3 regions of the Aneurinibacillus thermoaerophilus genome follow, and region 2 is predicted to be linked to each of the others. Evidence: riboswitches for the same ligand, from Rfam matches in the RefSeq annotation. Region 2 holds a riboswitch; each other region holds the start of a gene.

The links. Region 2 has a riboswitch for cyclic di-AMP ahead of K3F53_RS05805 (hypothetical protein). Riboswitches for the same ligand answer to the same signal wherever they lie in the genome.
Region 1: it holds a riboswitch for cyclic di-AMP, as region 2 does, so the genes downstream of both, K3F53_RS16350 (C40 family peptidase) here and K3F53_RS05805 (hypothetical protein) in region 2, are expected to answer to the same signal.
Region 3: it holds a riboswitch for cyclic di-AMP, as region 2 does, so the genes downstream of both, K3F53_RS12640 (Na-translocating system protein MpsC family protein) here and K3F53_RS05805 (hypothetical protein) in region 2, are expected to answer to the same signal.

The regions. Positions count from the first base shown of each region.
Region 1 covers NZ_CP080764.1:3,166,769-3,177,535, reverse strand. Annotated here, with positions in the region: gene K3F53_RS16390 (FecCD family ABC transporter permease) at 1-106, opposite strand, end outside; gene K3F53_RS16385 (ABC transporter substrate-binding protein) at 230-1,180, shown strand; gene K3F53_RS16380 (substrate-binding domain-containing protein) at 1,299-2,258, opposite strand; gene modA (molybdate ABC transporter substrate-binding protein) at 2,448-3,245, shown strand; gene modB (molybdate ABC transporter permease subunit) at 3,262-3,957, shown strand; gene K3F53_RS16365 (ATP-binding cassette domain-containing protein) at 3,961-4,593, shown strand; gene K3F53_RS16360 (YitT family protein) at 4,934-5,563, shown strand; gene K3F53_RS16355 (hypothetical protein) at 5,813-6,004, shown strand; cyclic di-AMP (ydaO/yuaA leader) riboswitch at 6,217-6,355, shown strand; gene K3F53_RS16350 (C40 family peptidase) at 6,357-6,881, shown strand; gene K3F53_RS16345 (thermonuclease family protein) at 7,028-7,600, shown strand; gene K3F53_RS16340 (sporulation protein) at 7,749-8,708, shown strand; gene K3F53_RS16335 (thiol-disulfide oxidoreductase DCC family protein) at 8,769-9,179, opposite strand; gene K3F53_RS16330 (nitroreductase family protein) at 9,278-9,922, opposite strand; gene K3F53_RS16325 (N-acetyldiaminopimelate deacetylase) at 10,065-10,767, opposite strand, start outside.
Region 2 covers NZ_CP080764.1:1,070,515-1,081,281, reverse strand. Annotated here, with positions in the region: gene K3F53_RS05840 (hypothetical protein) at 1-338, opposite strand, end outside; gene surE (5'/3'-nucleotidase SurE) at 353-1,144, opposite strand; gene K3F53_RS05830 (N-acetyltransferase) at 1,384-1,833, shown strand; gene lepB (signal peptidase I) at 1,923-2,429, opposite strand; gene K3F53_RS05820 (aldehyde dehydrogenase family protein) at 2,811-4,304, opposite strand; gene K3F53_RS05815 (DUF1444 family protein) at 4,530-5,414, opposite strand; gene K3F53_RS05810 (hypothetical protein) at 5,552-6,739, opposite strand; cyclic di-AMP (ydaO/yuaA leader) riboswitch at 6,910-7,036, shown strand; gene K3F53_RS05805 (hypothetical protein) at 7,040-7,393, shown strand; gene K3F53_RS05800 (enoyl-CoA hydratase-related protein) at 7,531-8,328, opposite strand; gene K3F53_RS05795 (DUF533 domain-containing protein) at 8,464-8,895, opposite strand; gene K3F53_RS05790 (YvrJ family protein) at 9,073-9,219, opposite strand; gene K3F53_RS05785 (DUF2922 domain-containing protein) at 9,231-9,443, opposite strand; gene K3F53_RS05780 (DUF1659 domain-containing protein) at 9,480-9,704, opposite strand; gene K3F53_RS05775 (phosphatase PAP2 family protein) at 9,817-10,704, opposite strand.
Region 3 covers NZ_CP080764.1:2,415,933-2,426,699, reverse strand. Annotated here, with positions in the region: gene kdpA (potassium-transporting ATPase subunit KdpA) at 1-1,210, opposite strand, end outside; gene K3F53_RS19935 (potassium-transporting ATPase subunit F) at 1,262-1,324, opposite strand; cyclic di-AMP (ydaO/yuaA leader) riboswitch at 1,843-1,988, opposite strand; cyclic di-AMP (ydaO/yuaA leader) riboswitch at 2,410-2,567, shown strand; gene K3F53_RS12640 (Na-translocating system protein MpsC family protein) at 2,687-3,067, shown strand; gene K3F53_RS12635 (sigma-54 interaction domain-containing protein) at 3,116-4,462, shown strand; gene pdhA (pyruvate dehydrogenase (acetyl-transferring) E1 component subunit alpha) at 4,825-5,880, shown strand; gene K3F53_RS12625 (alpha-ketoacid dehydrogenase subunit beta) at 5,880-6,863, shown strand; gene K3F53_RS12620 (dihydrolipoamide acetyltransferase family protein) at 6,890-8,161, shown strand; gene lpdA (dihydrolipoyl dehydrogenase) at 8,162-9,592, shown strand; gene K3F53_RS12610 (YajQ family cyclic di-GMP-binding protein) at 9,709-10,200, shown strand; partial or broken gene K3F53_RS12605 (spore photoproduct lyase family protein) at 10,314-10,496, shown strand; gene K3F53_RS12600 (spore photoproduct lyase family protein) at 10,420-10,614, shown strand; gene mntR (transcriptional regulator MntR) at 10,730-10,767, shown strand, end outside.

The DNA of each region.
Region 1 (10,767 bases), 1.6 Mb from region 2:
AAATCGGCTTTGTTCCGTATACGATGCTTGCGAAAAAGCAAACAAGCAGCAGAAGAAGAAAAAAGGTAAACCGAAAACCGGGAAATATACGGGCAAACAAGCTCACAATACCCTCCATGTAAAATTTGGATTGACAGAAAAAGACAAAATAGTATACCCTTTAACTGAAAATGATAATTTATATCAATTATAAATTTGACAATTCTTATTTTAAGGGAGGAACCTGTAAATGGCAAGGAAAAAGCGTTCATATTATTTTTTATGTATTTGGCTGATAGCCATTGTACTATTGATGACGGCATGCGGCGGTCAGACAGCATCAGCTCCAGAAAAAGCTGAATCTTCCGGCTCTTCTGAGCAGGTGATTAAGCATGCTATGGGAGAAACCAAATTGACGAAGAAACCAGAACGGGTCGTTACGCTTGATAATGGCGCGTTGGACAATGTGTTGGCATTGGGAGTAAAGCCTGTGGGGGCGGCTACGGTGTTCGCGGATCATCCGTTCCCGTCGTATCTCAAAGGAGTAGAAGGAATCGAAAAGGTGGGAACCATTAATCAGCCGAACTTGGAGACGATCGCTGCTTTGCAACCTGATTTGATTCTAGGTTCAAAAGATACGCACGAAGCGATTTATGAGAAGCTAAGTCAAATTGCTCCAACTGTGTTTGTTGAGACATTGGGGGCTACATGGAAAGAAAATCTTAAGTTGCAGGCGGAAGCGTTAGGTAAAACGAAAGAGGCAGAAAAATTGTTGAATGATTACAATAACCGTATTGAAGAGTTCAAAGTAAAGATGGGTGATCGTCTCACAAAAACTCATGTCTCTATTTTGCGCCCACGCAAAGATAATGTCACTGTTTATTTAAGAGATAATTTTAGCGGCAGCATTATTCAAGATGCCGGTCTTCCGCGCCCTGCCGCACAGGATAAAAATGAATTCAGCGTAAAGCTTAACGAAGAACGCGTTGCGGACATGGAGGGGGATGCTATCTTCTGGTTTACACGTGACGAAGAAAATCTTTTAACAAGCAAAATTATGTCCAATCCTACATGGAAACAATTCAAAGCAGTAAAAGAAAATAAAGTATACCGGGTGTCCGATGAGACATGGTTAAGTGGTCTGGGCTATCAGGCAGCTAACCGCGTGGTAGATGATTTGTTTGCTAATCTTGCGAAGTAGTTATAAACAAGCTCTATTAAGTGTTTAATGAAATATCTTTGGATAGGAGAGAAGAAAAGAGTTCAGTCCGAAAAAAGATACGCTGCTTTTCTCTCTCCTTTATTTCATAACTGTGTATTTATATTGTTTCGTATATGATTTTTCCTGTTTCCGATAGCTCATACCCTCCGATTGCTTTCATGTCATTTTTAAACGAAGGAGAATGTAAAGTATCACATAGTATTTCGATGAACGGTTCGTTTTCTGGAGTTTTTAAAATGACAAGGTCATAACGTTCTTTAATTAGCGGAACGAAGTCCACCCCTACAATAGAAGCCGCTTTTTCACTGCCGATTCCCACGTCGGCGTCGCCGTTGGCGATAGCTCCTGCAACCCCTAAATGGCTAGATTCTTCCACTGTATACCCCTTAATGTTCTGGCCGATGATTTGACGGAGCCGCAATTGTTCGTCAAGCAGCACGCGAATACCTGACCCTTTTTCACGGTTGACAATTTTTATTGTCGGCCTGGTTAAATCTTCCCAGGTTTGAATTTGTTTCGGATTCCCCTTTTTTACGTAAAATCCAGCCCAACGTGACACGAGGTTTACTACGAGAAAGCGGTGGCCGACCAGAAGTTTTTTGATGTACGGAATATTATACTCTCCCGTATCTCCGTCCCACAGGTGGGTGCTGACAATATCCGCCTCTCCCTTATACATGGAAATAAGACCGTTCAGGCTACCTGTGTACGAACGCAAGGGACGATACAGGGAAGAACGTTTTTCTAAATGCTTTACGAGTATATCAAGGCTTAAATCCTGACCGCTAATGATGATCGGGCGACTAGGCGATGGAGAGTGCAAAGCAGTATTTTTTTCGGAAACGAGAGAAGAAGTCGGTTGGGACGAATGGGGCGGGGGATAGATTTCGCCTTTTGCCTTTGCTTTATAGGTTTCCAGATCTTGAGCATCGACACGCATTTGCCTTCCGACGCGATAGGCCCGAATTTCCCCCTTTTTAATCAGATCGTATACAGTTAATTTGGATACTTTTAGGATATTAGCGATTTCTTCGGTTGTATAAGAGATATTACTCATGTTTCCACCATCCAATTTTGTAACTTAAATTCAACCCTATTATTTATAACTATTTATATTTATTTATAATTAGATATAATTGGATATATCGCTTTTGATATTTCGACTTATTTTCTCTCTCCTTCAATCACGAGAGAATGTCGATAGATCAAACGTGATTTATATAAAAATAAAATAAAGGAGAGGCGTATATTGAAGCGGGTTTTATCGTTGTTGTTAGTATTATTATTGTTTGTTTTAGCAGGGTGCACGAACAGTGGCTCATCTTCCAAGAGCGAAGAGTTGTCCGCACCTGCTGAAAAAGTTGAACTTACTATTTCTGCGGCGGCGAGTTTGACAGATGCCCTAAAGGAAATAAAAGCCGCTTTTGAGAAGGAAAATCCCAATACTATTGTAACATATACGTTTGGAAGCTCAGGCAGGCTTGCCAAGCAAATTGAACAGGGAGCCCCGATCGATGCTTTTTTATCCGCCAGCAAAAAAGATATGGATACATTACAGGATAAAAACTTGATTGCAGCAGATACGCGTGTCGATTTTGCCGCAAATGAGCTTGTGTTAGTGGCACCAAAGGACAGTTCTTTACATATTGATTCATTTGACAAATTGTCACCTGAACACATAAAACAACTGGCTGTTGGGGAGCCAGAGAGTGTTCCGGCGGGAAGATATACAAAAGAAACATTGGAAAATATTGGATTGTGGAACAAGTTACAGGACAAGCTTGTATTAGGAAAAGATGTACGTCAAGTGCTTACGTATGTAGAATCGGGTAATGCAGATGTTGGAGTGGTGTATGCAAGCGATGCTAGAATTTCCAAAAAAGTGAAAGTGCTGGCTATCGCCAAATCGGAATGGCACAAGCCGATTGTCTATCCTGGCGCGGTAACGGCGAACACGCAACATGCTGACCAGGCTAAGGCATTTTTGAAATATCTGGCGAGTAAAAAAGGCAAAGAAATATTAGGAAAATATGGATTTAAATAAACAAGGTTGATACTTTATGGCTGACATGACAATGGGGCCGCTGTTTTTGTCTTTAAAAGTGGCCGGGATATCTACGCTTATCGTCTTTATAACCGGAGTATTGATTGCGTTTGTGCTTGCTCGTAAGAATTTTCCAGGAAAAAGTGTGATCGAATCACTATTCCTGTTACCGCTTGTCCTGCCGCCCACCGTTGTCGGATTCGGGCTTCTTATCTTATTTGGAAAGAACGGATGGGTAGGTCGCTGGCTGTTGGAATGGTTCGATGTACAAATTGTGTTTACATGGATCGGGGCGGTGATTGCTTCTGTGGTCGTTTCTTTCCCTTTGATGTATCAGTCTTCTGCCGCCGCTTTTCAATCTTTGGATAAAAAACTGGAACAAGCCGCGCGCACGATGGGGGCATCGGAATGGCGAGTGTTTTGGACGGTTTCGTTTCCTCTGGCATGGCCCGGAATATTGGCAGGATTGGTGCTTGCTTTTGCTCGCGGGCTTGGAGAATTTGGAGCGACGCTCATGCTTGCCGGATATATTCCGGGAAAAACGGACACCATTCCGCTGGCGATCTATTTTGCGGTAGAAGCAGGGCAAATAGAGAAAGCTACGTATTGGGTGATCGTGATTGTGGCGCTCGGATTTAGTACGATGATGTGGCTCAATTGGTGGAGCCGCAGGAATCTGCGCCGTTTCGCCGAAAGCAAAGAGGGTGAATGAAAGATGTTAAGCGTTGAGATATGCAAAAAGTTACCGCACTTTCTTCTGGATGTTCAATTTGAAGCTGAAGATGAAATTATTATTTTATTCGGTCCTTCCGGCTCTGGAAAAACCACGATTTTAAATAGCATCGCTGGAATTGTTCAGCCTGATGCCGGGCTGATTCAGCTCAATGGTTTGGTGTTTTTTGACAGAAAGGCCAAGCCGTTACCTACAAGAGCGCGACGGATCGGGTATTTGTTCCAGGATTATGCCCTTTTTCCGCATATGACCGTGGAGAAAAATATTTTGTATGGAGTAAGAAATAAACGTGATCATAAGAAGCGCGCTTTAATCGAGAAATTGTTGGATGTCCTTAAGATTTCACATCTTTTGCCCAAATATCCTCATCAAATTTCCGGTGGAGAAAAACAACGGACAGCGCTGGCACGGGCGCTGGCGACAGAGCCAGAGTTGTTGCTTCTGGATGAACCTTTTTCCGCGCTGGATAAGGACACGCGTTTGCAATGTCAGAATGAGCTTCTGGAATTACATCGTATGTGGAGGATTCCCGTGCTGCTTGTTACACACGATGAAGAAGAGGCGAAGAAGCTTGGAAATCGGGTGTTATTCCTTAAGCAAGGGAAAATACGATAAAAAAGCTGTACCGAATAGATGGTACAGCTCTTTTTAACACTTTTTATGATTTGTATCTTGGTAACAGAACCTGGTTATTTTTATTAGCCATGATTTGTATAAATATGATATAATCAAATTATCAAAATAAATTTATAAAGAAAGGGTTCGAAACCATGTTGCCTGCCAGGCAGATATGGAAGCGGTTTGATCTCTCATATATTTAGCGCCGTAGTCAGGTTGTTATGAACATAGGTCAAAACAACTAACTACGGATGGGAGATTATGCGAACAAAACAATCGTATAGAACCTCTGCCGTAGTTAGTTGTTATTACACTACTACGGAAAGAGGCTTCTTATATGAGGAAACAAAGTATTCGCTCGGTTTTGATGATTTTGTTAGGAACGTTTATTTTGGCTTTTGGCTATTACCACATTAATTTCCAAAACAATTTATTAGAAGGTGGTTTTGTCGGTCTTTCTCTTCTGCTTAAGTACGTATTTGACTTTTCACCTGCAATCACAATACTTCTATTTGATCTCCCGTTTTTCATCCTGATTCTTTTCAAAAAAAGTCCGCAGTTTATCTTAAAGACGGCTTTAGGCACGTTTGCTTTTTCCTTATTTTATGAGTTGTGCGAATTGTATTCACCGTTGATTTTTGATTTTAGCCATATGATGGTGCTGGCTTCCGTTCTTTCGGGGATTATCACCGGTTATGGTGCCGGACTTGTCCTGCGCTATGGCGGAACAACGGGTGGAGAGGATTTGCTCTGTCTTTTTATCAGTAAAGGTACCGGTATATCGATAGGAACCGTGTTTCTCATTTTAGACTTAATCGTATTAGGTTTATCTTCATTCTTTTTGCCTTTAGATAAACTTTTTTATACGATTCTGGCGGTTATTGTTGCCGGAAAAGTGATTACCTGGACTGTGCATTTTGGGGAAGAAAAAGAGGGAGAGCAGCAATTGTCTGAGCAGATGATTTGAATGGATAATTTGGTTAGCGAAAAACCCCTGTGCAGGGGTTTTTCGTATGGCTGACATTTAGCAGTAAGATATACACAATAGGGTTGTTCCTACTGTTTTAGACTGGATAACCTTCTTTTGTTTTTGCCATGATATACTTGATGCTTCTTTCTTTTTGTCTTTTCAGGAACTTATGTTACTCTTATCTTAATGAATATGCGGAGCTTCTCAGGATGAAGTGGTTGAACATATAAAGGAGGCTTCATTTTTATGTGGGCGTTAATGGAACTTATAGGGTTTGCGGGACTCATTTTATTTGGGACGTTAGCAATTGTTTCCGTTATGCGAAACAGAGATCCGAAAAACTACATGAAATTAGCCAGTATTTTTTTTGTTATTCTTATTATTGCAATTATACTGGATAGGCAGTTAGAAACACCATTACAGACTCTCCTTCTGTAGTCACTCAACATAAAATCAAATAAAGAAAGCGAACAGACGGCTCAGAATCGGGCCGTCTATTTGTTTTTTTATTGGTTTGAGTTCGCCTATTGAAAGGCTTATCTGACCGTCTATATATGATGTAAGTATATGAAATTAATTACAAAAAGAGGCTTCATATCCACATTTATTATAATGAAATCGTATTCTATGTACGTTATGGTATACATGAAACAAAACATATGCCTAATCCAATTTTGATACACGTTGGAACGGGGGAACCAATGATTTGGGGTGAAACCGCGCATGCGCGGTCGGGCGTCTTTCGACCGAACCCGTCAGCTAACCTCGTCGGCAGATAAGAGAGGGAATCATGAAAAAAAATTTCAAAGCAGTAACAGCAAGTCTATTAACAGCAGGAATTTTGCTTGGGGGAATGGCTGCACCCATGCAGGCAGAAGCTGCAGATATTTCTGCAAAATACGGAAGTACTTTGAATATCAGTAACGAAAGTCGTGTGATTGACAATATTATCAATACTGGCAAAGGCCTGATTGGCAAAGCAAAGTACAGACATGCCTATGTGCCTGGAAAATATATGGATTGTTCCGGTTTTATTTATTATATATTCAAAAAGAACGGAATTAACATAAATACGCTGGATGATGACAAACAGGTAAAGCTTGGCTCATACGTTCCAAAAAACCAGCTAAAAAAAGGAGATTTAGTATTTTTTAGCACTAAGAAAAACAAATGGGATATTACTCATGTTGGTATATATATCGGGAGTGGAAAAATTCTGCATATGGCCAACACGAAATATAATGTTACGATCAGCAGTTTGAACAGTTCTTGGTATAAAAAGTATTATGTAACTGCCCGTCGTGTTGTAAAATAGAAAATATGACTAAGATAAAAACCAGTCTATGTCGATAGGCTGGTTTTTATCTTGATGATTAGGAAAAACTTGCGAAGCATTTGTCCGCGAGTTTTTTCTATCTGGAAAACATATCTAGAACAAAAATGAAGTGGAGTGGATGAGACATGGGAAGAAAGGCGAGCTTGTCTATCATATGGTTTATTTGCGTATGGATACTTGCTGCCTGTAGCACAGGTTCCCAGGACAGTTTTCAAGAAACAAAGGCAGTCGTAAATGTTAACGAGCAGCAACTGCAGAAGGCAAAAGTGGTTAGAGTCGTGGATGGGGACACATTTGTGGTAAATGTGAAGGGAAAAGAACGGAAGATACGGTTGATTCTTGTTGATACGCCGGAATCGAAAGCACCAAACCGGCCGAAAGGATATCTCGGAGAAGAAGCAAAGCAATATACGACGAGGCGTCTAGAAGGCAAGGAAGTTTGGCTTGAAAAAGATGTCCAGTCCACGGATCGGTACGGACGGTGGCTGCGTTATGTATATCTTGATGTGAAAGACGGTAAAGGGGAATTTTTCAATGGTACGCTTGTTAGAAGTGGTCTGGCGCGCCTGGCGACGTTTCCGCCGAATGTAAAATACGTCGACCAGATCCGCGAATGGCAAACGGAAGCGCGGGAAGCGGAGCGCGGCGTATGGAAGAACATTAAGGAAGCATTTCCGGATCGCAAAGTGGAAAAATAGCTGAAACTTTTATAATGTTGCCACGTATAGCATACACGGATAGAAGAATAAGGTTATGCTGTATAACGGATAACAATTATAGCCAGGTATTTTTTGCATAAAATCTCAGGATAGTTAGAATCATTCGGTAAGGAAGGGAGTCGTTGAGATGTTCAAAAAGATGATGGCGAAGCTGGGATTCGGGTCGGCCAGAGTAGATCTGGTACTTCGCAATAGCGAGTTTATACTTGGCGATACAGTCGAAGGAGAGCTTGTGATTCAGGGTGGTGCCGTCGAACAATACATAAAAAAAATCGACGTTCAGTTTATGATGGCCATTCGCACGAAGCAAAACGAATACAGGCAGGCTATCGCTACCATTCCGTTTGCCTGCAATTTTAATATTGGGGCGGAAGAAAGAAAGGTGTTTCCGTTTCGGTATGAATTGCCGAAAGATCTGCTGATTTCAAGCCATACGGTAGCATATTATTTTGTGACCAATCTCGATATTGCAGCGGGGGTAGACAATCAGGACCGCGACTACATTCGCGTTAATCCGCCGCAGCGCTTCCAAAACATTATTGCTGCTTTTGAGCAGTTAGGCTTTCGCGAAAAACATGATTCCCGCAAGTTCAACGGCTACGCACAGGAGTTTGAGTTTTTCCCGACCACATTTTTGCGGGACAGGGTAAAAGAAGTAGAGTTTATCGCTGCTATCGAAGAGGAGCAAATCCGCCTGTTGCTTGAATTGGATCTGCCTTCCTTTGGACATGAGGTGGAAATCAAACACGAAGTTGCGCTTTCCAACGAGCTGCTTGCTGATCCTGCAAGTGTGGCAGACTATTTGCGCGGTGTGATGGAAGAAATGGTAGACAATCCGCACGCGTATCTCCATCAACGCTCAATGATGGAACATGACCATCATCACCACCGTCATGGTGGCTTTGCCGGGGCGATGGGCGGCTTTGCTGCCGGTTTGCTTGGCGGTATGATTTTGTCTGAGATTATGGATGAAGTGATGGACGGTGTAGGAGGGGGAGACGCAATCGAAAGCGCGTTTGACGGCGGGGACGACGGAGGCGGTTTCGGTGACTTCTTCGGTGATATGTTTGACGGTGGAGACGAATAATCATACATGGAAAACGGAAGCCCCGGAACAAATTCGGGGCTTCTTCTCATGCTTTAACTTTTATTTCAGAAAGCGCTCGCCTATGTCCGGGGGCGGTAGCATACATGTTTCTAGCTTTCCAAACCAGCGATAGCGATTGCGAGCAACCCAATTATATATTATATCTCGAAGCGGACGGGGAACCATGATGAATACATACAACAGGGACCAAATTCCGCCTAGTTTACGTGCCACACGGAGCGCTGCGGATGATTTGGTATATGCTTTGCCATTGTCTAGCAGTATGACACTGTTGAGTGTATCGCTAGGCAGACCGTATTGTTGCAGTAAGCGCTGGCCTGTATTCGATTGTAAGGAAGCGAAACGAAAGTTTCTCTGCGGATCGCGTGGAATGATAAACTTTACCGCCTGATTGCAGAGATTGCATACTCCGTCAAAAAGCAGAATGGTATTATGGGAAGAAACGCCCATGAGAAAAAGCCTCCTGTTTTATTGTATAGAGCAAGGGCGAACACTAAAAACAGAAAAACGACAGGAAGCCGCGAAGCGGCTTTTCTGCCGTTGCTTGTTCATATAATATGTAAAATCTCTTCCACTGGTTTGCGCGGCAATTTCGCCGGAGTTTCGGCCGGATATCCAAGCGCGATAACCATGTTAATTTGTTTTTCTGACCCGATTTGTAAATAGTCACGCAACCGCTCTTGAGCTAGCAATACAGGGCCTGTCATTGGGCAAGTTGCCATTCCCATCGCGTGAGCGGCAAGCATGAGATTCTGCGCCGCAAGGCAACTGCTTTTAATTCCTTCTTCTTCCCATACGGAGGATGAGATCATTCCAAGCGGCTCAAAAATTTTGTCTCGGAACTTGGAAGTATAAGGCGTAGCCAAGCAAACAATGAGCGCAGGCGCACCGGTAAATGCGGTGGCGTATGGCCCGAACGATCTTGTCAGCAAGCGACCTTCCTTCTGCAGCCCTCGTTTTTGTGCTTCATTCGCAATTTTATGCAATTCTTCCCATGTCATATCGGAAATTTCTTGAATCTTTTGTTTATCTAAAATCGCGATAAATTCCCATGTTTGTGAGTTGGTATCGCTTGGCGCGTATCTGGCGCAGTCAATCAGTTCTTTCACTTGCTCCGCGCTAACGGGCTGTTCTGTAAACTTCCGGACGCTTCGCCGTCCCAGCACAATCTCTTTAAATTCATTGTATTCCATTGTTTGGTTTCACCCGCTTTTTTTCTTATCTCAAACAAGCAGTATTATTATATCATAAAGTATTGACACCTGATAATAAATATTAACGCGAAAATAGAGCGGACAAAAAGTGCCGCTCTATTTTTATTGGATTTGATGACTTTTACGAAGCTTTCCACGAAAGATATTGTGTAAGCACGCGAATGGCGACTTCAATCGCACTTTCATTCGGCTCGATTTTCGCGTGGTGCAGTCCGTATGGCGTATCGACACCGAGCCAGAAGAGAAAACCTGGAATTTCGGCGAGGAAGTAGCCGAAGTCCTCACCGGTCATCGCAGTTTTACATTCGATAAGGGCGGCGACACCCGTATCTTTTACCCAGTTCATAAACTCGTGGGTCAGCGTTTCATCATTGTATACCTGGCAGTAGTTCGCTCCATAGTCAATCGCAGCTTGGCATTCAAAGCCAGCTTCTGTACCGCGGACGAGCGCTTCGATGCGCGACTTTACTTTTTGCATTGATTCCATTGAAAGGGTGCGGATCGTTCCTTCAAGGCGGGCTTTCTCAGCGATAATGTTTTGTTTTGTGCCACCTTCGATTTTTCCGATTGTAACAACTGCGGAGTCGAGCGGATCAATATTGCGGGAGACGATGCTTTGCAGTTGGGTTGCCAGATGGGCCGCCGCAATGACCATATCGTTGGCTGTATGCGGGAACGCCGCATGACCGCCCTTGCCGTATAAATCGATGAACAGCTCGGATGTATTGGCGAACAGGATGCCCGGTTTTAGCGCTATCGTACCCACCGGATATTCTGGCGCGATGTGCAGGGCAAAAATAGCATCCGGGCGCCATTCATTGAAT
Region 2 (10,767 bases):
ACCGCATCAAACAGGAGCGGGTAGCCGAGTGGCTCTTCCGGGTCAGTCACTACCCAAAGCACCGCGATCCAGTTCTGTTTATAACGCGTGAAATCCAGATAAACCTTTGCCTCCGCTTGCTCGCCGAACGCGTCAATATCATCATAAACAATCACAATCTCTACATCTCCCCTAGCATTCAATCGGGGAAAGTATTGCTTTCCGTCTTCTTCGACCATATGGTATACATCCTGAAACGCCAGGCGGTTTAATACCTCTCCCATCGTTTCTTCCCCCGGCGAAACCCGTTCTTCCGGCAAAGGGATATCAGGTTTTAACCGTTGCCACGCTTCGCTCACATCCGCGCCCTCCCCTATTCTTCCGCAAGCAAATTTTTCTTAATAACTTTCCACTTTTCCATTTTTTTTATAAATTTATAGTCTGTAGAATCGATATGAATTGGCGTCATCGTAATGTATTTGTTTTTGATCATATGGTAATCATTGTTTTTGATTTTCTTCAGTTCACTATATTCGCGATCCAGCCAGTATTCCGGCACACCGAATGCACCCGGCCTTTCATCAATGCGATCGCGATAGTGGTGAATGTCAAGTCCTGTGACAACCACGCCCTTCAATTCGTCTGCTTTCACATGTGGAATGTTCATATTGATCAGCACATCGACCGGGATGTCATGAATTTTTATCTCTTCCCAAACGGGACGCACAAGTTTTTCCACTTCTCCGAAATCATCTTTATGGAAATGGTTATCATATGAAACAGCGATCGCCGGAATTTCGTAAATCACCGCCTCACGCGCTGCGCTTACTGTACCGGAATAATAAATATCTTTTCCAAGATTAACCCCAGCATTTATTCCAGAAATAACCAGATCAGGACGTCCCTTTAAAATGACATTAAGGGCCATTTTTACGCAATCGGCCGGCGTACCATTTACCGCCCATGCTTTAACATCGTTCATACCATGGAAGTCAACCTGTTTAACGGTCAATCCTTCCCGCACAGTAATACGGTGACCTTCTGCGCTTCGTTCTGTATCAGGAGCCACCACGATAATTTCAGCAAGTCCTTCCAGCGACTTTACCAATTTATGAATACCAAGGGCATGAATCCCGTCATCATTTGTCACTACTATTTTATACATTGTGAATCCTCCACATGAAATGTTCTTTTTTATTCATTTTACTCTTTCAACCTGGAAAAATCACGAAAAGGCAGAAAATAACCAGAAAGCTCCTTACTGCTCCGGGCATCTTCATTTTTCACAAATTGTTTAGAAACAACGTGTGCGATGCGTATAAAATCCATGTATATTGGTGTAGGAATATCATGTAAAATACACTCGGATCAGCAAAAACGTAAAGTAAATGGGAAGGAATAGTCATGAATATTTTTGAGGAGTTCCAACGTGTTTTCGAAACGCACGGCATCCCCTATCATCCAGAAAAAAAAGGGGAATATCGCTACCTCTACCGTACTGACGAGGAAATGCGGGATGCTGGCATGACGGCTGACAATATAATGCTTGATCTGTTCTTTGATAACAAAAACGAAGCGATGTTTCTCGGAATGATTCGCATTCCTCATAAACACCGCGGCAAAAATATCGGCGCTAACCTGGTTAGAATTATGAAAGAATATGCGAAAGAACGTCACTGGGTTATCATTCTTGAAAGTGCACCAGAAAATTTGCTATTCTGGCAAAAGATGCATTTTTCCAGCTTTATGTACGAAACATACGGGTTTTGGATGATGGGATATGGAGCAAAAAGCAAATTGGTTTTCAAAGTGAAGTGGACACAAATGAAGAAGCATCTATACGCGAAAGCATAAATTAAAGCACTGAAAAACTCGCGGGCGGGTACGCTTCGCCAGTTTTTCAGTGTTTACCATTAACAAACACTTCAGTGTAAACCATTCTTCTACTCTATCCATTTCACGTTTTGAAACGGATAAAAAATAAACTCCGCTTTTCCTACCACCTTGCTGCGAGAAATAAAACCGATCTCTCTGCTATCCATACTACGGTTCCGGTTATCACCCATCACGAAGTACGAATTAGGCGGCACTTTAATTTTGTCAAACTCCCCTAACGTAACTTCGTTAATGTACGGCTCATCCACTATCTTGCCGTTACGGTACAAAACACCATTTTTTAATTCCAGTTCATCGCCTGGGACACCGATAATGCGCTTAATATAATCTTCTTCATCATTCGCATGCAAAACAATGACATCGCCATATCTTGGGTTTCGCACATAATATATCCATTTATTAACTACGATACGCTCATTGTCTCCCAGAGTCGGATACATGGAGACCCCTTCCACTACATATGGCGCGAAAAAGAAGATGCGTACCATCACTAGCAACATCGCAAGAACCAAAAAGTACCTGCTAAAGTGCACGATTCCCAAGTTCCTTTTCACCTTCCCGTTTCCCCCCGCACAAAATTTTACTTTTATTTTCTCTGTTTTCCTTTCATCTGTACAGGGGAATAGGTTGTCGAATCGCTTCTTATTTTGCGGCTATCTCATTTACCTTCGCTCGCCTTTAGCAATACGAACTTTGCCTTGTCATGCAGGCTCATCCAACGAACGCTGGCCTCATATGAGATTCGTGTTCCTCAGGCCGAAGAGTTGCCGCCGGCTTCCTTCAGATTTAACCTCACGGTCGACACCCTTGCCATAAGCTAATGGCTACTACTACCTTCGCCATTCGGGACTTAAACTCTAGAGATGACACTCATGCCGGGCACACACGAAAAACTCCCCGTAATTTTTACGAGGAGTTTTAGTTGCATTAAAATATTATCCACGCAAGTTGACCCATACGCTCTTGACCTGGGTGTAAAGTTCAAGCGCATAACTTCCCATCTCACGTCCGATGCCACTTTGCTTGTAACCGCCAAACGGCGATGCGGCGTCAAATACATTGTAGCAGTTCACCCAAATGGTACCTGCCTTGATTCTGTCGGCCAGTTTATGAGCGTTGGTAATATTCTGTGTCCATACGCCCGCTGCAAGGCCATATATCGTACGATTCGCGCGTTCAACCAAATCATCTATGTCTTCAAACGGCAACGCGGCCAATACCGGACCAAAGATTTCTTCCTGGGCAATTGTCATATCGTCCGTCACATCAGAGAAAACGGTCGGCTGCACAAAATATCCCTGCTTCAACGCTTCTTCTTCCCGCACAGCAGTTATCATGCGTGCGCCTTCTCTCTGTCCGATATCAATATAATCAATGACACGGTTAAATTGTTCAGCAGACACCAGCGGCCCCATCTCCGTGTCCGGGGATAAACCATTGCCGACTTTAATTTTCTGGGCATGCGATACCATATCACTTAACACGTTATCGTATACTTTCTTGTGAACGAATAGACGCGAACCGGCGCAGCATACCTGACCTTGGTTAAAGAAAATACCTGTTAGCGCACCTGGAATCGCCCGCGACATATCTGCGTCCGGCAGAATAATGTTCGGCGACTTGCCGCCAAGTTCAAGCGAAATTTTCTTCAGGGTGCCCGCTGCTTTCTGCATAATCAGGCGTCCTACTTCTGTTGAGCCGGTGAACGCGATCTTATCCACGTCAGGATGTTCGACCAGAGGCTGACCTGCTGTTTCGCCGAAGCCAGGCACGATATTTACGACCCCTTCCGGGAAGCCAGCTTCCATAATCAACTCCCCGAGACGAAGTGCGGTCAAAGGCGTCTGCTCTGCAGGTTTCAGTACGACTGTATTACCGCAGGCCAGCGCTGCTCCAAGTTTCCATGCCGCCATCAGCAACGGGAAGTTCCATGGAATAATTTGCCCGACTACGCCTACGGGCTCCCGTTTTGTATAGTTAAAGTAATTCGGTACGGATACTGGAATCGTCTGTCCATAAATTTTGGTTGCCCACCCCGCATAATAGCGGAAATGGTCAACTGTTAGCGGTACGTCCGCGTTCAGCGTTTCGCGGATTGGTTTTCCGTTATCCAGCGTTTCAAGTTGTGCTAATTCTTCCGCATTTTGTTCAATCAAATCAGCCAGCCGATACAACAATTGTCCCCGCTGTGACGGAGTCATCTTGCTCCATGAGCCATTCAGAGCCTCTCTTGCCGCTTTAACAGCTCTGTTAATATCCTCAGCGTCTCCCTCGGCCACCTGGCATAGCACTTCTTTTGTTGCCGGATTGACCGTTTCGAATGTTTTGCCGCTTGCCGATTCGACCCATTGACCATTAATAAGCATTTTTTTCGGCTCTTTGAGGAATTTTTCAACATTCGGGTGTAAAGATGGGGAAGCTAACTGCATGAACAAATGCCTCCTTATACTTTTTTGGAATGTAACTCCACCTCCTACTATATATGAAAACGTTAGCAAAATAAATATATTTTTTTAAAAAAAGCAGAATATTTTATCTATTTCTTTTGTCGACAAAATTCAACAAATAGTGTTTCCTCGTAGAGAAAAAGGATATGTTTCTTTATCACTGTAAAGTAACATATCCTTTCCTGTATCATAAAAAAGCTTGGATTCTTACCGCTCTGGTGGCCGTTTTCTCTTACCGCCCAAGCTCGGATATTTATGGCGCGATTTCGGATGCCGCATGACCATATACGGTTCCAATTCCCCATTCTCGTACATGAACGGAATCGGTGAAATCGGCACATCCCCACGCATGGAAAAATCGACCGCTATCTGCGCCAGTATATACGCTCCCTTGGCGTCGGCCAAATCCGCAATAATAAGGACGTCCTGATGCGGCAGCGCCACACCCATTTTCCCTTTTACTTTCTGCTCCATCCAAGATAGCAAATCCGGATTTAGCACACGGCTAGCGCTGTAACTATCCTCACCTGTAAAAAAGTAAAATACATTATTACCAATACGATCCTGCTTCGGCGTACTTTCAAGCCGCGCAAGGTTAGCGAGCGCTAATTCGTGCAATCTATCTTTTGTTATCTTCGCCTCCGCGACCATATCCCGAGTAATCAAAAAATAGCTCGTTTCCAAATCGAGCGCATACAACAGCACAGTTTCAGCTGTATGTTCGCGCCATACCACCTCTTTATTTTTCTCCGCTTTCACAAAAGAAGGATGGCGAATAACCGGATAAATCCGCGTCTCATTGCCGTGTAGCGCATGCTCCTTCACGGCTTCGCTGGCCGTTACAACCACTTTAGCCACAAAATCCTCAATCCATTGTTCTTTTTCTGATTCATGCTGCTCCACTTTCGTAAATAGCGGGGTGAGCCTAATTTCTAGTTCACCGCCCTGCTTTTCGGAGTGGCGCAGCGTTATAGTCTCCAGCCGCTCTATATCACCTATAACTTGCCATTCTTCTGAAAGCGAGCGGCTTAAATTTCGGACGACTCGCTGATGCACTTCTTTTTTTAGTTCCAGCTTTCTGTTTTCCTCCATCTTTATCTCTTCCTTACACTTTATATTTTCCCCGTCGCTATTCATTCGCCAAAATCGAGATAAAACATTCACCTCTTCTTTCCGCTCTTACGTTGCCTTTCTGTGAAAGATGCACCTTCGTTCCAAAAGCGACATTCCTATGTCCAAAACAATTTCTGTTCAAACTCCTGAATGATGAGATTCGGGTTCTCTCCCGTCCATTCCGCCAAACGAGCAAGCGCCTCACGGATAAATGCGATAAACTTTTCCAGTTCTTCCTCGTTAAATACAATTTCATCCCCGTTAACGCTCGAAGTCACCACCATAGAAGTAACGAATCGCGTCATCGGCACGTATTCGTCATTAAGAAAATAAAACACGTACGGATATTGTTCAACAAGGCGACTTGCCCAGGCGTTCACCGCTTCATTCTGCATAACATCTTCCAGTTCGCCGGAAAAACCGTAAAATGAAAACACAAGTCCTGCCTTTTTCTGGCGAATCCGTTCTTTGTCTTGCAACACTTCGTCAAAAAAAGTAACCAGTTTTGAAATATCCTCCTGCTCAACCTCTTCGCGCGAAATTTGGATGGGCGTAATATGGGCGAACTCATTATCTTCTGCCAGCTCTTCTTCCTCTTCTGCGCGCTCCGGTTCCCCCCCTATCTCCGCCTGCTTTTCTTCCATCGCAATACGTTCCGACATCATCTTCAACCATTCTTCAAAACGGCGCCAATCCGCTTCGTCCAATTCCCAGCCAATGGCTTCGGCAAACGCTGTAGCCCGTTCACGAGCATCCCATCCAAGCGCCTCGCACGTATCATAAATCATCACAAATCGGCTCTGCATAAACGTTCGCTGTTTTTCCGGGTGAGAAGGAAGCACGAACGTCCGGTAAATCTGTGCCGTCTCCTCATCTGTCCAATCAAAAAATGCGGTCGCATCATAGGTTTCTCTCTCCGCCCCTTCAATGTATTTTCCGATGCGTTTGCCTAAAAATTCATCCGCTTCTGCCATCAGTTCTGGAGAGAGACGCAGTTGCAGCCGACCTTCTCGACGTAACCCCAGCTCAATTTGTCCTAAAATGTCTTCCACTATACGAGCGATTTGTTTATAACTGTGATGCTCAATTTTTTCCCGGGTAATAACATATATTTGCGGCTCATCACGTCGTTCCAACGCTCTGTTTGAACCATGTTCATTTTCCCCCGAATTAGGTAGAGAAGCACTTTCCTCCGCTAGCTCTTCCCAAGGTATCTCGCCCGTCCGTTCCGCATCCACGCACTCACTTTCGTGTTCTTTCTGCTTTCGTCCTGCAAATACTTTGCGCAGGAATTGTCTGACCATGCTTCATCCTCCTGTTGCCTTTTCCTCAACGTATTCGACACGCTTTTCTTTTTTTCCTACACTATTTTACTGGGAAAAAAACGACACGAAAAGCATCAAAAGCACGTAATCCGTGCACGCTAAAAATCTAATTGACAACAATCGTGCCTGTGCTTTATTATAATCCAATCATGATTCAATCGCCGAATCCGAAAGGAGCGGGGGACCCATATAATAGGGGTGAATCACCTCTGGTGTAGGGCATTGCCTTGTGTCCGAACCCGTCAGCTAACCTCGTAGGCAAAGTTAAGGAGAGGAATTATGGTCAGCTTTTTCAGGAGTGTATTGAAGAGGGAAAATAAAGCAAAGTCACTGGAAGAACTACAAACTGATGCTAAAAAATGCTTGTCCGCTTTGATAGGGAAAAAAGTGACTGTAACAGTGGAAACAAACCAAGAGAAGAAAGAAATGAAAGGAATTCTAAAAAAAGTATCAGCCGAAATTATGGGAAATAAACACCAATGCTTGCATTTCTACCTCGATATTAATACGCAAAGCATCGGGACAATGGAAGTGAGTTCAGTATATGAAGATGACAAAAGCATAGTCATTCTCTGCGAACCGGACTATGCGCGACCAGGCCACTACAACAAAATTATTACTGTGACTAAATAATATACGCACCCTGCTTTTACAGCAGGGTGTCAAACTAAATGCTGCTAAAATTGACTAATCAACACGCCTGATAGAAAACAAACCATAACGAGATTGATACCTCGCTATGGTCTGTTTTTTGTCTTCTCATCCTCTCACTATTCTCCTCTGAACTGCGGCTTGCGCTTTTCGCTGAAAGCATTGAGCGCTTCCACGCGATCTTTAGTCGGAATAATCGTTTCATAAGCTTTCGTTTCAATTTTCAAGCCGGTTTTCAAATCAACTTCCGTCCCGTAGTTGATAGCATATTTCGCCTGAATAACGGCGAGCGGCCCATTCTGCATTATTTCTTCCGCCAGTTCCCGGCATTTAGGAATAAGTCCCTCACGCGTTGTCACTCCGTTAAGAATGCCGAGCGATTCAGCTGTTGCCGCATCGATTTTACGCGCTGTCAAAATCAGTTCTTTTGCTTTGCCTTTTCCGATAAGGCGGGGCAGGCGCTGCGTCCCGCCTGCGCCCGGAATAATCGCCCAACTTACTTCTGTCATGCCAAGCTTCGCTGAGTCGACCGCATAACGAAAATCGCAGGCTAGCGCCATTTCAAAGCCGCCGCCGAAACAAAAGCCGTTAATCGCGGCGATGGTCGGCTGGGGAAGCTCTTCTACCATATCGAACACGAAGCGAATTTTATGGATAAACTGGCGTACCTGCGCTTCGCTCATTGTCCGTCTTTCTTTCAGATCCGCACCCGTGCTGAACGAACGCTCTCCAGCCCCAGTGAAAATGACGGCACGGATGTCCCTGTCAAAGCGGATCTGATCAAGAGTTTGCTCAAGTTGCGTGAGCGTTTCATAATCAAAGCAATTCAATTCATCGGGACGATTCAGTGTTACAAATGCAAGGTGTCCCTCTTTTTCCATCAGTACTTTCGATTTTGCCGCTCCTTCATTATTCATGCATTTGCCCTCACTTTTCCTATCGTTTTCCATACACTTTTGCAGTAAAAGTTCGACAAATGTATGCGTTTTCCTTCTATTATTAATGCTAATCATATGAATAGCACAACAAATATATTTTGCAACGAAAGTTCCTTAACGGTTTGTCACAATGTTTTCCCAACGCGCCATCCAAGCAATCCCTTCCCTTACCCACTGTTCGATTTCTTTGATTTTATCCAGGGCAAGACCAAGCGCCTGCCCTATCGAGTAGATAAGAGCAATTTCTTCCGACACAATTTCCTTGTCCAGCGACGCCAACTTAAACATTTTGCGAATCAACATCATTTTCTCCAGTGTAGTAAGATAAGGACTTACCTCTAATGCTAACGCTTTCGGATCTTTCGGGTTTTCCAAATCATCATGGAAGATCTGGCGCTCACGCACAGTAAATGTATCCAGGTTTACTTGCTGAAAAATTCTTTCCTTTTCTTCTTCATCCATGTATCCATCTGCTTGCGCCACACAAATCAATAAACGAATTTCATATAGTTTCGGATGGCTAGCCACATCCGTTATTTCTTTCATCTATTTTAATCCTCCTTTATGAAAACGCTTTACCAACATTATAACACTTTTATTTATCATAATTTGTGATGAAAATCGTAACGTTTCTGTCATATATACGTCCGTTCCAGATAAATATGACTTGTCTACATGAGAAACGGCCCCGCCGCTTGCGAGGAAGGGCCGCTTTTGTTTCACCTATTCCTTTATTGAGTAAAGCGTCTGCGTCAGTTGCGTGATGGAGGATGCGAGTTGCTCCAATTTTGCTTCAATGCGAACAAGCAAATAAAGCGTAATTGTCACCGGAAATCCGACATTGGAAATAAACGCTACCCACTCATTCACCACTTTTTCTCCTACACCACGATAGAGGATACGGTCTGATCAAGCAAACGTGCAGCTTTCTTTCCGACCACATGGCCCGCTTTTGTTACAAACATCTGTTTATCCACAATAAGGTCCATCACCCGGGCCACTTCCACCGAATCTACCGGCAGTTTCGGATTAGGAATTATAATCCGCATGGTGCCGCCACTGCTCATCGTGAACGTCAATTCCAGCGTTTTCATTTTGTCTTCCTCCTTCACCTTTTTAGACATCAAGATTTACGCTTCTATCAATTCGCGCTCTACGATCTGATAGACACCAACAAGCGGCAGAGTTTGAAGCGCTCCTAAAGCATTGGCTACCTCCCAGATGTCTTCCTGGCTAACGGTCAGCGCCAAATTCTTATACGTTTTTTTCGTTACTTTCATGTCTCCTTTGGCATCCATTCCGTCTTCAAACAACAATACCATCTGCATAGCCTTTACGTTTTCTTTTACTGCCATTTTGCTCCCTCCTTCCCTTCGGCCCGTCGGCCTTTCTACTTTATAATTCCGCGCATCTTTACCAGACGGGGACAATCTAAAAGAAAAAAAGAGGGCTTATGCCCCCTCTTTATTAACGATTGATCCGCTGTATAGCTTTGCTTTCTCCGTGAATCGGAATGGCGCGCGTTACCGCGCGTGAAGCCCGCAACATTTCCCTTGCTTCCAAACGCGCAATAATAAACGGTGCAAGCCGCTCGGCTACAAGATACAACGCCCAGCCAAGTACAAGCCCACCCAGCACGTCGAATACCCAATGAATGCGCAAATACAGCGTCGTAAAAATAATAAGCACGCTATAAATGCTCCACAGAGTCGCAAACCGTCTGTTCTCACGCAAAGCCAAAAGCAAGCAAGAGAATGCGACCGACGTATGCAGACTCGGAAAACAGTTTTTCACGGAATAAGGAACGTGACCCCAGTTATGTCCCATGATCGACCACACCTCATGCACGTTAAAAAATAAATAAAACGGCAAGGCGATCATTCCGTGCACGAACCAGTTTACGAACAAAAGACGAACAAGGGTTTGGCGATTCACCGTTATGTACGCATACACCGCGTATACAAGATATACGGCGATAAACCCAATAACGTACACGTCATACAATGGATCATGTACCGTTGGTTCCCGAAACCAAAAAAATGATCCGTCATTGTAGGGAATAGAGGCCATGAATGCATTTGCGTCAAAATAAAACGGCTGTTTCTGCGCCCAGGCATGCAACGGTTCATTGGCCTGGAAAATTAATGTAGAAATAATGCCCATTCCAACAATGAGCAGCAGAATAAGTGTGTTCGTAAGCCATTGATGGCGGTTTGCACATCGTATCCGCTCCATGTCACGCTCCGTTACCGTAAGGGGAAGAAAAAGCAAAATAATAAATAAGCTGTTAAAGCCAATTTCATACGAAACGAGGAGCGCGATAAATAAAACAAACCAAAAGCGTTGCATCATCATTTTATGTCACCTTTTCTACCTTAACTAAGCATTCTCTCTATAACTATCTACCGCGCAACTCTA
Region 3 (10,767 bases), 1.3 Mb from region 2:
TTCCAATAAATTCCGGCGTCCTACCAACCATTAAGCCGCAGATAAATACACTTAAAATGACATAGAGCAGGCCATTTAATAAACCGACACCTTTACCGCCGAATACGTTGTTGAGCATCATTTCTGCGAGCGGAACAAAACCACCTAACGGAGTCAATGAATCATGCATATTGTTAACCGAGCCGGTGGTAGCAGCTGTCGTTACCGCTGTAAATAATGCAGATTCAAAAAAGCCAAAGCGAACTTCTTTTCCTTCCATGTTGCCGTGAATGCCCATTGCATGTAACGCTGGCGTTCCTTTATATTCCTGAAAGAGTACAGTGCCGAGCATAATGAGGAAAATAACGCTCATCGCTGCAAAGACACTCCAGCCCTGACGTTTGTTTTTAATCATCACGCCAAATGCATAAATAAGCGAAGTGGGCAGAAGCAGCATAAATAAAATGTGCAGAAGGTTTGTCAGCGGTGTCGGGTTCTCAAACGGGTGCGCTGCGTTTGTTCCGAAATAACCACCGCCGTTTGTACCTAAGTGTTTGATTGATTCCAGAGAAGCTACCGGCCCTCTGGTAATCACCTGATTTGCCCCTTCCAGCGTTGTCGCGGTCACTGCACCATGTAACGTCTGCGGTACGCCTTGAAAGACAAGAAAGAGCGCGGCGATGAAAGAAAGCGGTAGGAGTACACGGGTTATTAGACGGACAAGGTCAACATAGAAGTTACCCAGTTCATTTTTATTGCCAGATATACCGCGAATAAAAGCGATAGCTACTGCAAATCCTGTTGCGCTAGATGTGAACATCGGAAATGTGATGGCCAGCATTTGGGAGAGATAGGACAGTCCGCTTTCTCCGCTGTAGGCCTGCCAGTTGGTATTCGTAATAAAAGATGCTGCTGTATTAAAAGCCAGTGCGCTTGGCATATTATCAATACCATCCGGATTGAACGGCAGATATTTTTGGAGACGTAGTACAGCGTATATGAGTATCATCATAACGAAGTTAGAGAATAGCACAGCGGTCACATACTGTTTCGAGTCCATGGATTGTTCTTCATGCACACCCATTATCCGATAAAATAAACGTTCAACCGGCCCAAATACACGATCCAGTCTGGTTTTTTCATAGCTAAATACGTTAACCAGATAGCTTCCTACCGGTTTGATTAATAGTAATGCAATCAATAGAGTGACAGCTACTTGTATAATTCCTATACTCATTTTCGTTCCTCCTCGTCATCGACATTGGTAGCATTAGAGGTAGCATTAGAATTTTTCGGGTCTCATAAGGACGAAAATTAAATAAACAATAGCAAGGAATGCAATCATGCTAAGTGCAACCATCGATCAATCACCTCCTTATGCTCGATCGCAAAACCAGGCAAATCCCCAAAAAATCAGGAATGATACTACAAATAGAGCGATAGTGATGACATCATGAAACATTCCTCCATCCTCCTTTTTTGGATATCGCGTAGTTTTTTCTAAAAAAAAAAATAGACCGATGCATACCTCTTCTCCGTTTGAAACGCATGATGAAAGAAAACCGGGTGTAATAGACGCCAGTACACCAGAACTTTTTCATTCCATTAGAGGCAACGGATAAAAAAGTTCCCATGTAAGTCCGGTTTATCATGCGATTCACTGCTGGAGAAAAAGCACGATCGGTCTACCTAATGCCTGCCCATCCCTTCTGGTTGGACTTGCATTCTGTCTCCCTGTTCTTTTTCTTGAAACAGTGTTATTTGATTTTTTCAAAAATAAAAAGACCTGCAAAATATAAGAGCGGCTCATTTTACTGGCGGTAAAGCACAATAAAAAAAGACTGCTCAAATAGGCGGTCTCAAGACCTCCTTCGCTTTAGCCGACGAAGTTAGCTGACGGGTAGGATGGCGAAAGAGCGATTCTCATCCCTCCTTACAAAAGTAAGGATTAACCCCAAATACGTGGGTCCTCCGCTTCCGGATGCTCCGGAATTAGGCCGAATTTGCAATTGTTTTATGTGAATCATTATAAGAGGACTGAAACAAAAAACAAAACCCAAAATTTAAACAAAAAATAGCTAAATTACGTTTTGTTAAAATAATAAAATGATAAAATCATTTATATTCTTACTATATCTCCTTATTTTTTACGATTTCTTCGTATTATCTGTTTTTTTTATGTTGAAGCAGGGCCATGCAAGAAAAATATTTTTATTTTATGCAGTGGAGCAAACAAAAGAAAAAGAGTAAAAAAAAGAGAATATAGAAGAAAAGTAAAAGTTTTTTTGAAAAAAATTTAGATTTTCTTCGCTTTATAAATGCTAATCCTTCTTTACAAAAAGTGAACAGCACACATAATATAAATCCATCCCATTGATGTATTTTGAAATGATGGCAATCGAAGTGCTGATAAAAAGTAAATATTCACATCCAACCTGATCGCTGAGTCCCAAATAGGGAACGGGGGAACCAACCGCGGTATTCAAAATTATAAGCCGCACGGGGTGAATCTTGAATAGCAAATTCAAGTAGGGCGACTCTCACGCCCGAATCCGTCAGCTAACCTCGTAAGCGTGTCGAGAGGAGGAACGTTGTCTTGCTATCGTGACAGCTTTGTTTGTAGTGCGAAAAACCGGAAGAAGACATCCTCTTCTTTCGGTTTTTTTTATGAAGAAAAACAGGTAGAAAAAAAAGGGGGGACGTTGTTATGGGACAATCATCAAAAAACAGGATGGAAGCAACGATCAGTGAAGCGTATATCAAATTTTTACGGGAGATTCTCGGCAGAGGACCAAGAGAAACGAAGACATATATTATTAAAGATATGGTGATTGTACGTTTAAAAGAGGTGCTGACCCAGGAAGAAAAGACGCTGGTGAAAATTGAGCGAGGGAAGCCGCTGGTTAAGGAGATGCGGCGTATTTTGCGTGAGTCACACAGCGTGGAAACGGAGGAGATGATTTCACGTATTACCGGTTGTCAGGTGATTTCAAGCCACAGTGATATAAGTACTAAACTTGGGGAGCAGGTGGAATTGTTTATTTTAGATTGTGATTTAGAGAAAATTCTAAAAGTAGATGTAAAATAAAAATTTTGAGACATTTTGCACCGAGAATAAAACAGGAAGGTGATCGCTTTGAACGTAAAAAATTTTATTGATGAGGGCGGCGCTATTATGAACCTCTTCCATGAAGGGGTCGTTATCGTTGATCAGCGGGGAACAGTTTTATATGTAAATGAAGCATGCTCGCGAATCACAGGAATCCCAAAACAGGAGCTCATTGGGCAATATGTAAAAGATGTCGTTTCTGATACAAATATTTTAAAAGTCTTACAGTCTGGTTACCCGGCGCTGGATATTCCAGCGCGTGCAGGAGACAGCGTCGTTATTTCAAATATTGTGCCTATCTATGACGAAACGCAACAGCTTCTGGGAGCTGTATCGATCTTCCGCGATCTAACCGAAATATTGCGGCTGAATCACAGATTGTCAGAAGCGGAAAATACGATAAAAGATCTCCAGCAAAAGTTATCGCTTGCCGATTTAGCTGACGGGAATGATATGCTGATCGGAAATAGTCCTGCCATGAAAAAAATTGTGGAAATTTCTTTAAAAGCAGCGCGGGTTGACTCCACGATCATGATTGAAGGGGAAAGCGGAACCGGAAAAGAAATGCTGGCCCGTTTTATTCATAACCATAGCGAGAGAGCGAAACAGCCATTCGTTGCTGTAAATTGTGCTTCCATTCCGGAAACTTTGTTGGAAAGTGAATTATTTGGCTATGAAGAGGGCGCTTTTTCCGGTGCAAGGCGGGGAGGAAAACAGGGAATGTTTGAACTCGCGGATGGGGGGACATTGTTTCTGGATGAATTGGAGGATTTAACTCCATCTGTTCAGGCCAAGCTTCTTCGGGTGCTTCAATTTAAGGAATTAATTAGAGTAGGCGGAACGAAAACGAAAAAAGTAGATGTACGTATTATAGGAGCCAGCAATCAAAGCCTGGAAAAACTGGTCAAGGAAAAGAAATTTCGTGAGGATCTTTATTATCGTCTGAATGTCGTACGGGTAGAAATTCCTGCTTTGCGCGAAAGGAAAGAGGATATTCCGTTGTTTGTTCATCATATTTTAAAGAAGATGAGACATAAGTTGAACAAAACGGTTAAAAAGGTACATCCAGATGTTATCCGGCATTTGCTTGCTTACCCGTTTCCCGGGAATGTCCGCGAGCTGGAAAATATTCTGGAACTCGCCATTATTATGGATGACAATCAAGTCCTCGATTTGGCTGATTTGCCAGAGCATATTGCTTCCGCGTCATCCGATTCTTCCCCAACCATTCAACTCCCTACTTTGAGAGAAATGGAAATGTCTTTAATAAAAGAGGCAGTAAGCAAATGCAAAAACAAAGCGGAAGCTGCCCAAATGTTAGGAATATCACGGGCTACTTTATACAGAAAAATGGAAGCATATGGTATCTCATGATAAATTTATGTATCATTTTTAAACAAAAATAAGAGATGCTCACTTTGTTTTCTCATTTTGATACATAAAGAAAAACAAAATGTATCATTATTTTACATTTAATCTGATATGAAATCTGAAAATATTGAAAACATAACCTCTTCTTCTTGGTATACTTCTTGCTAATTAAAGAAAGTATCATGACTTCTTCTCTACTCTTGAACGATAATAGGATGTCAATGTATCCAATGGAATGTATACAGTTGTCATCACATTTTATGAAGGGAGAGGTAAAAATGTCGGTAAGCATAAATGGATTACCGGAGCAGGCTGGCAAATTGAAAGCGAATACACCGGTACCGGGCGAGGAAAATACGGCGGAGATGTACCAGGTTTTAACTCCTGAAGGGGAGCTTCGCGAAAGTATCGAAGGAAAAATTGATGAAGCGCTTATGCTTAGGATGTATAAGAATATGCTGCGTGTTAGAATGTTTGACCGGAAGTCCATCATCTTACAAAGACAAGGTAGGATGGGAACCTATGCGCCTTTTGAAGGTCAGGAAGCATCTCAGGTAGGAAGTGCGATGGCTTTATCGCCTCACGATTGGTTGTTTCCGACATATCGCGATCACGCGGCAGCGATTACCCATGGCCAGATGATGTTTCGCGTCTTCTTATATTGGATGGGGCATATGGAAGGTTCCATAAGTCCGGAAGGGAAAAAGATTATGCCTCCATGTGTTCCGATCGCTACACAAACGGTACACGCTGTTGGCACGGCTTGGGCCAGCAAGCTGAAAGGCGAACAGAGTGTAAGCATCGCTTATTTGGGGGATGGTGCGACTTCAGAGGGGGACTTCCACGAATCGCTTAACTTTGCCGGCGTATACAAGGTTCCCGTTATTTTCTTCTGTCAAAACAACGGGTATGCGATCAGTGTTCCCTTTGAAAAACAGTCGGCTTCGAAAACGATTGCCCAACGCGCGGATGCCTATGATATGAAAGGCGTGCGCATAGACGGCAACGATATTTTCGCGGTTTGGCTTACTGTAAAGAAAGCGGTTGAAAGGGGAATAAAAGGCGAAGGCCCGACATTAATTGAAGCGATTACCTTCCGCTACGGAGCGCATACTACGGCGGATGATCCAAAGAAATATCGCGCCCAGGAACTTCTTTCCCGGGAATGGCGGGAGAAGCGCGATCCGCTCAAACGTCTTCAATTATTTTTGCAGAAAAAAGGTTTATGGAACGAGATCATGGAAGAGCAATGGCTGAAGGAAATCAATATTCAGATAGATGAGGAGTTAGCAAAGGCGGAGAGCTATCCGAAATCAAAGCCAGGCGATATGTTTACCCATGTTTACGCTGAGATGCCTTGGCATATTCGGGAGCAGCAACAAGAATTGCAAAACATCCTGGATAAGGAAGGGAAGAAATGATGAGCCGAAAACTTACAATTATTCAAGCCATAACGGAAGCGTTGGATCAGAAGCTTGCAGAAGATGAGCGCGTGATGCTTCTTGGCGAGGACATCGGGATCAATGGAGGGGTCTTTCGGGCGACGGAAGGATTAATCGAAAAATACGGCTCCGAGCGCGTTGTTGATACGCCGTTGGCTGAAGCGGGCATTATCGGCTCAGCCATCGGGCTTGCCCTTAACGGTATGATTCCGGTGGCGGAAATACAATTTTTGGCCTTTATTTATCCTGGATTCGAGCAGATTGTTTCCCATGCTGCCCGGATGAGATACCGGACCCGCGGTCAATTCGCTGTGCCTATGGTCATTCGTACGCCTTACGGGGCAGGTATTCGCGGGCCTGAACTGCATTCCGAAAGCGTAGAAACATTTTTTGTGCATACTCCGGGACTTAAAGTTGTTGTTCCTAGCAATCCGTACGATGCGAAAGGGTTGTTGATTTCGGCTATTGAAGACCCGGATCCGGTGATTTTCCTCGAACCTACTAAACTGTATCGTGCCTTTAAAGAAGAGGTGCCGGAAGAAATGTATCGCGTGCCGCTCGGCAAGGCAAGGGTGGTACAGGAGGGCAACGATTTGTCGATTTTTGCTTGGGGAACCATGTTGCGTGAAGCCTTACAGGCTGCGAAACGAATGGAACAGGAAAAAGGTTGGAAGTGTGAAGTCATTGATTTGCGTACCCTTTATCCTTTGGATCGCGATACGATTGTGCAATCGGTACAGAAGACTGGTCGCGCGCTCGTCGTCCATGAAGCGCATAAAACGGCAGGGTTGGGCGCGGAGATTATCTCCATTATTAATGATGAAGCCCTCATTTATTTGAAGGCGCCCGTAAAGCGGGTAACCGGCTTCGATGTACCTGTTCCTCAATTCTGCATTGAAGATGACTACCTTCCAAATGTCGAAAGGGTTAGACAAGGAATTGTGGAAACGGTTTTGTTTTAGCTGAAAGATAAATAGGGGGGAAAAGCATGGTTGAATTTAAGCTTCCTGACGTAGGGGAGGGTATGCATGAAGGAGAAATTTCTAAGTGGTTGGTCAGAGAAGGGGAGCTTGTCACGCGCGATCAACCGGTTGTGGAAGTGCAAACTGATAAAGTAAATGCAGAATTAAGTTCGCCAGTAACAGGCGTTATCAAAAAAATCATGTTTTCTGAAGGAGACATCGTTGAAGTAGGAGCAACTCTTCTCATTATTGAGGAGGAAACAGAAGCTGCAGCACCGCCCGCAGCTGAATCAAAAATGCCAGCTTCTCTTGTCAAAATGAGCGAAAACCATGCCAGTCCGGCAACCGCGACGGTACATCGCGCGTTGGCTACTCCGTATGTGCGTCAGTTGGCAAGGGAAATGAAAATAGATATTGAACAGATCAGGGGAACCGGGCCTGCGGGTCGGGTTACAGAAGAAGATGTACGGCGTTTCGCTCAAGATAAGCAGAACGAAACAGTTGCAACGGTTCCAGAAAATTGGGTTGCCGTTGACGATGTGACTAAAGCGAAGCCTGCTGATAGCGTTAGAAAAGCAGTACCCAAAGAACAAGAAGCGGAGGAGCGGATTCCACTAAAGGGCATCCGTAAGAAAATTGCCGAGCATATGGTGAAATCCGTTACCATTATTCCGCATGTGACCCATATAGATGAATTGGAAATGGATGCGTTAAAGGCATTAAGGGAGCGATTGAAGGATTATGCTGAGGAAAGAGGGATCAAACTGACGTTCCTGCCGTTCTTTATTAAGGCGGTTGTCATTGCTTTAAAGGAGTTTAGAACATTAAATGCTTCGATTGACGACGCCACGAATGAAATTGTTTTAAAGAATTACTATCATATTGGTATTGCTACAGATACGCAGGATGGCCTTCTTGTTCCTGTAATTAAGGATGCGGATCGGAAGACCATTTTCCAGCTGGCCGAGGAAATCCGTGATCTTGCTTCCCGCGCCCGGGAAGGAAAGTTGACTTTGGACGAAATTACCGGTGGTACGTTTACCATCAGCAATGTAGGCCCGATCGGCGGATTGTATGCAACTCCGATTATCAATCATCCGGAAGTCGCCATTTTAGCTTTGCATAAGATGGAACCGCGCATGGTTGTCCGGGATGCAGAAGGTGTTATTCGCATGATGATGAATATATCCTTATCGTTTGATCATCGTCTGATCGATGGTGTTACGGCGGTGAAATTTACGAATCGGATCAGAGAATTGTTAGAAAAACCAGAACGATTATTTGCGGAGATGGTATAAATGGTTGTAGGAGAAGTAGCGGTAGAAACCGATGTTGTCGTCATTGGCGGGGGGCCGGGTGGATATACGGCGGCAATCCGTCTCGGACAATTAGGAAAGTCCGTTGTTCTTATTGAAAAGGATACGTTAGGCGGAGTATGTCTGAACCGCGGCTGTATTCCATCCAAGGCTCTCATTCATACGGCTGGGTACTATCATAAATTGGCCGATTTTGCCAAAATGGGGATTCGGCTTCCAGCAGACAATGTTTCCTTTGATTTACGTACTTGGCAGAATTGGAAGGAAGAGATTGTCATGCAGCTGAACAAGGGGATCGGTCATTTGTGCAAAGAGAATGGTGTCACCGTCGTCAAAGGTCATGCCATTTTTTTGTCGGATGATCGCGTAGGAGTAGAAACCGATGGAGCTTTTGAAACGTATAAGTTTGAGCAGGCGATTATTGCAACCGGTTCCAGGCCGTCTATCCCTTCGTTTCTGAAGGTGGACGGAGCGAACATTCTGGATTCCACAGCGGCTCTGGAGCTGCGCGAAGTTCCGTCCAGCCTATCCATTATCGGCGGCGGTTATATTGGTATCGAATTGGGAATGGCGTTTGCCAAGCTGGGGTGTCAGGTTACGATTATTGAAATGGCGGAGCGGATTCTTCCCCAGGTTGCCGGCAATGTAGCAAAAGAAGTAGCCCGAAAGGCCAAGAAGCTTGGCATAGCCATTAAGACGGCGACACAGGTTGAGCAGGTGACTGTTGATGATGATCGGGTGCATCTCCGTGTTTACTCCGAAAAACACGGTTCTGAAATGATTGTGAGCGAAAAGACGCTGGTCACTATCGGCCGGGTTCCCAATACACAGGGAATCGGTTTGGAACAGGCAGGGGTTATGATAGATGAACGCGGCTATATATCGGTAGATGTAGAGTGCCGGACAAATGTCCGCCACATATTTGCGATCGGCGACGTCACGTTAGGGCCGGCGCTGGCCCACCGGGCTTCCAAGCAAGGCGTGGTAGCTGCAGAGGTAATTGGCGGACTGCCGAGCGCCATGGATTCTCCATTTGTTCCGTACGTCATCTTCTCGGATCCGCAAGTTGCAGGAGTTGGATTGACGCGCGAGGAAGCCGAGCGGCAAGGGCGTAATGTGAAAGTGGGACAGTTCCCTTTCCGGGCCAATGGACGGGCGCTTGCTACCGATGAGCCGGACGGATTCGTGGAAGTGATTGTAGATGCGGAAAGCCATGTATTGTTAGGGATGCATGTGGTTGGTGCCGATGCTTCCAATCTTATCGGGGAGGGCGTACTGGCTCTCGAACTGGCGGCGCGAGTAGAAGATCTGGCCCTGACGATTCATCCACATCCGACCTTGACGGAAGGATGGCTGGAAGCGGCGGAGGCAGCTTTAGGACACGCTATCCATGTTGTGAATAAACTTGTATAAAAAATCCCTTGCGATCGTCTCTTGAAGGGCAGAGAAGAACATTCTCATTCCCATCCGGTTGCAAAATCTGGTACGATAAGACATAGAACCGGAAGTATATAGCAAGGAGGAAGAGAATGAGCAAGGAGAACTCTTTTGATATTGTTTCCAAAGTTGATATGGCAGAGGTAACAAACGCGATAAATCAAGCGATGCGGGAAATCGAGAACCGATATGATTTCAAAGGAAGCAAAAGTCAGATTACTTTGGAAAAGGACGAACTGGTCATTGTCTCGGACGACGAGTTTAAGCTCGGCCAGGTAAAAGATGTGCTGAGCGGCAAGCTGGTCAAGCGTGGCATCTCGCTTAAGAACATTTCCTACGGCAAAATCGAGCCGGCTGCCGGTGGGACGGTGCGTCAGCGCGCCAAGATCGCTCAGGGCATCGACGCAGAAAATGCGAAGAAAATCAATAAGCTGATTAAAGACACCAAACTCAAAGTGAAAAGCCAGATTCAAGACGATCAGTTGCGTGTCTCAGGGAAAAGCAGGGACGATTTGCAGCAGATTATCACCATGCTAAAGGCGGCTGATTTGCCGATCGATTTGCAGTTTGTCAATTTTAGATAACGAGGAGAGCCCTGGCGTTATGGTCAGGGTTTTTCTTATCGCTTCCATTTGTTGCATGCCGGGGGTGAAACCTTTTCTTTTCACATGATTATGTCTCATAATCAGTATGAGGCATTCCTGGTGAGAAGGAATTAGAACAATATCGGAACGCTAAGCGGACGCTTGTTGTCGGTGTGCGCAAAGCGTTGAAATTGGATACGTCCAAGCTGGCTGCCGAGTATGCGATCCCACTTTCCACGGGCTGCAAGGGTCATTGCCATTACTGCTATTTGCAGACAACAATGGGAAACAAGCCAAGCCGTATATCCGCTTGGATTGATTATTGCACCGCTGTACCGATTTGCCGGCTGGAAAGAAGGATATCGCGATTTGCTGGAACAACTTGAGGCAACGCTCGCCTATTGTTTTCCATAGGAAAAAATTGAGTATTTTACCTGAATTTCTTGCATTTCTTTTTTAAAGTAAGGTATTATAAAAGAATAGCGAGCTGAATGTTCGGATGAGAAGTGTGTAAGGATGGGGGAACGGAATGGCAACGCCAAGCATGGAAGATTATTTAGAACGAAT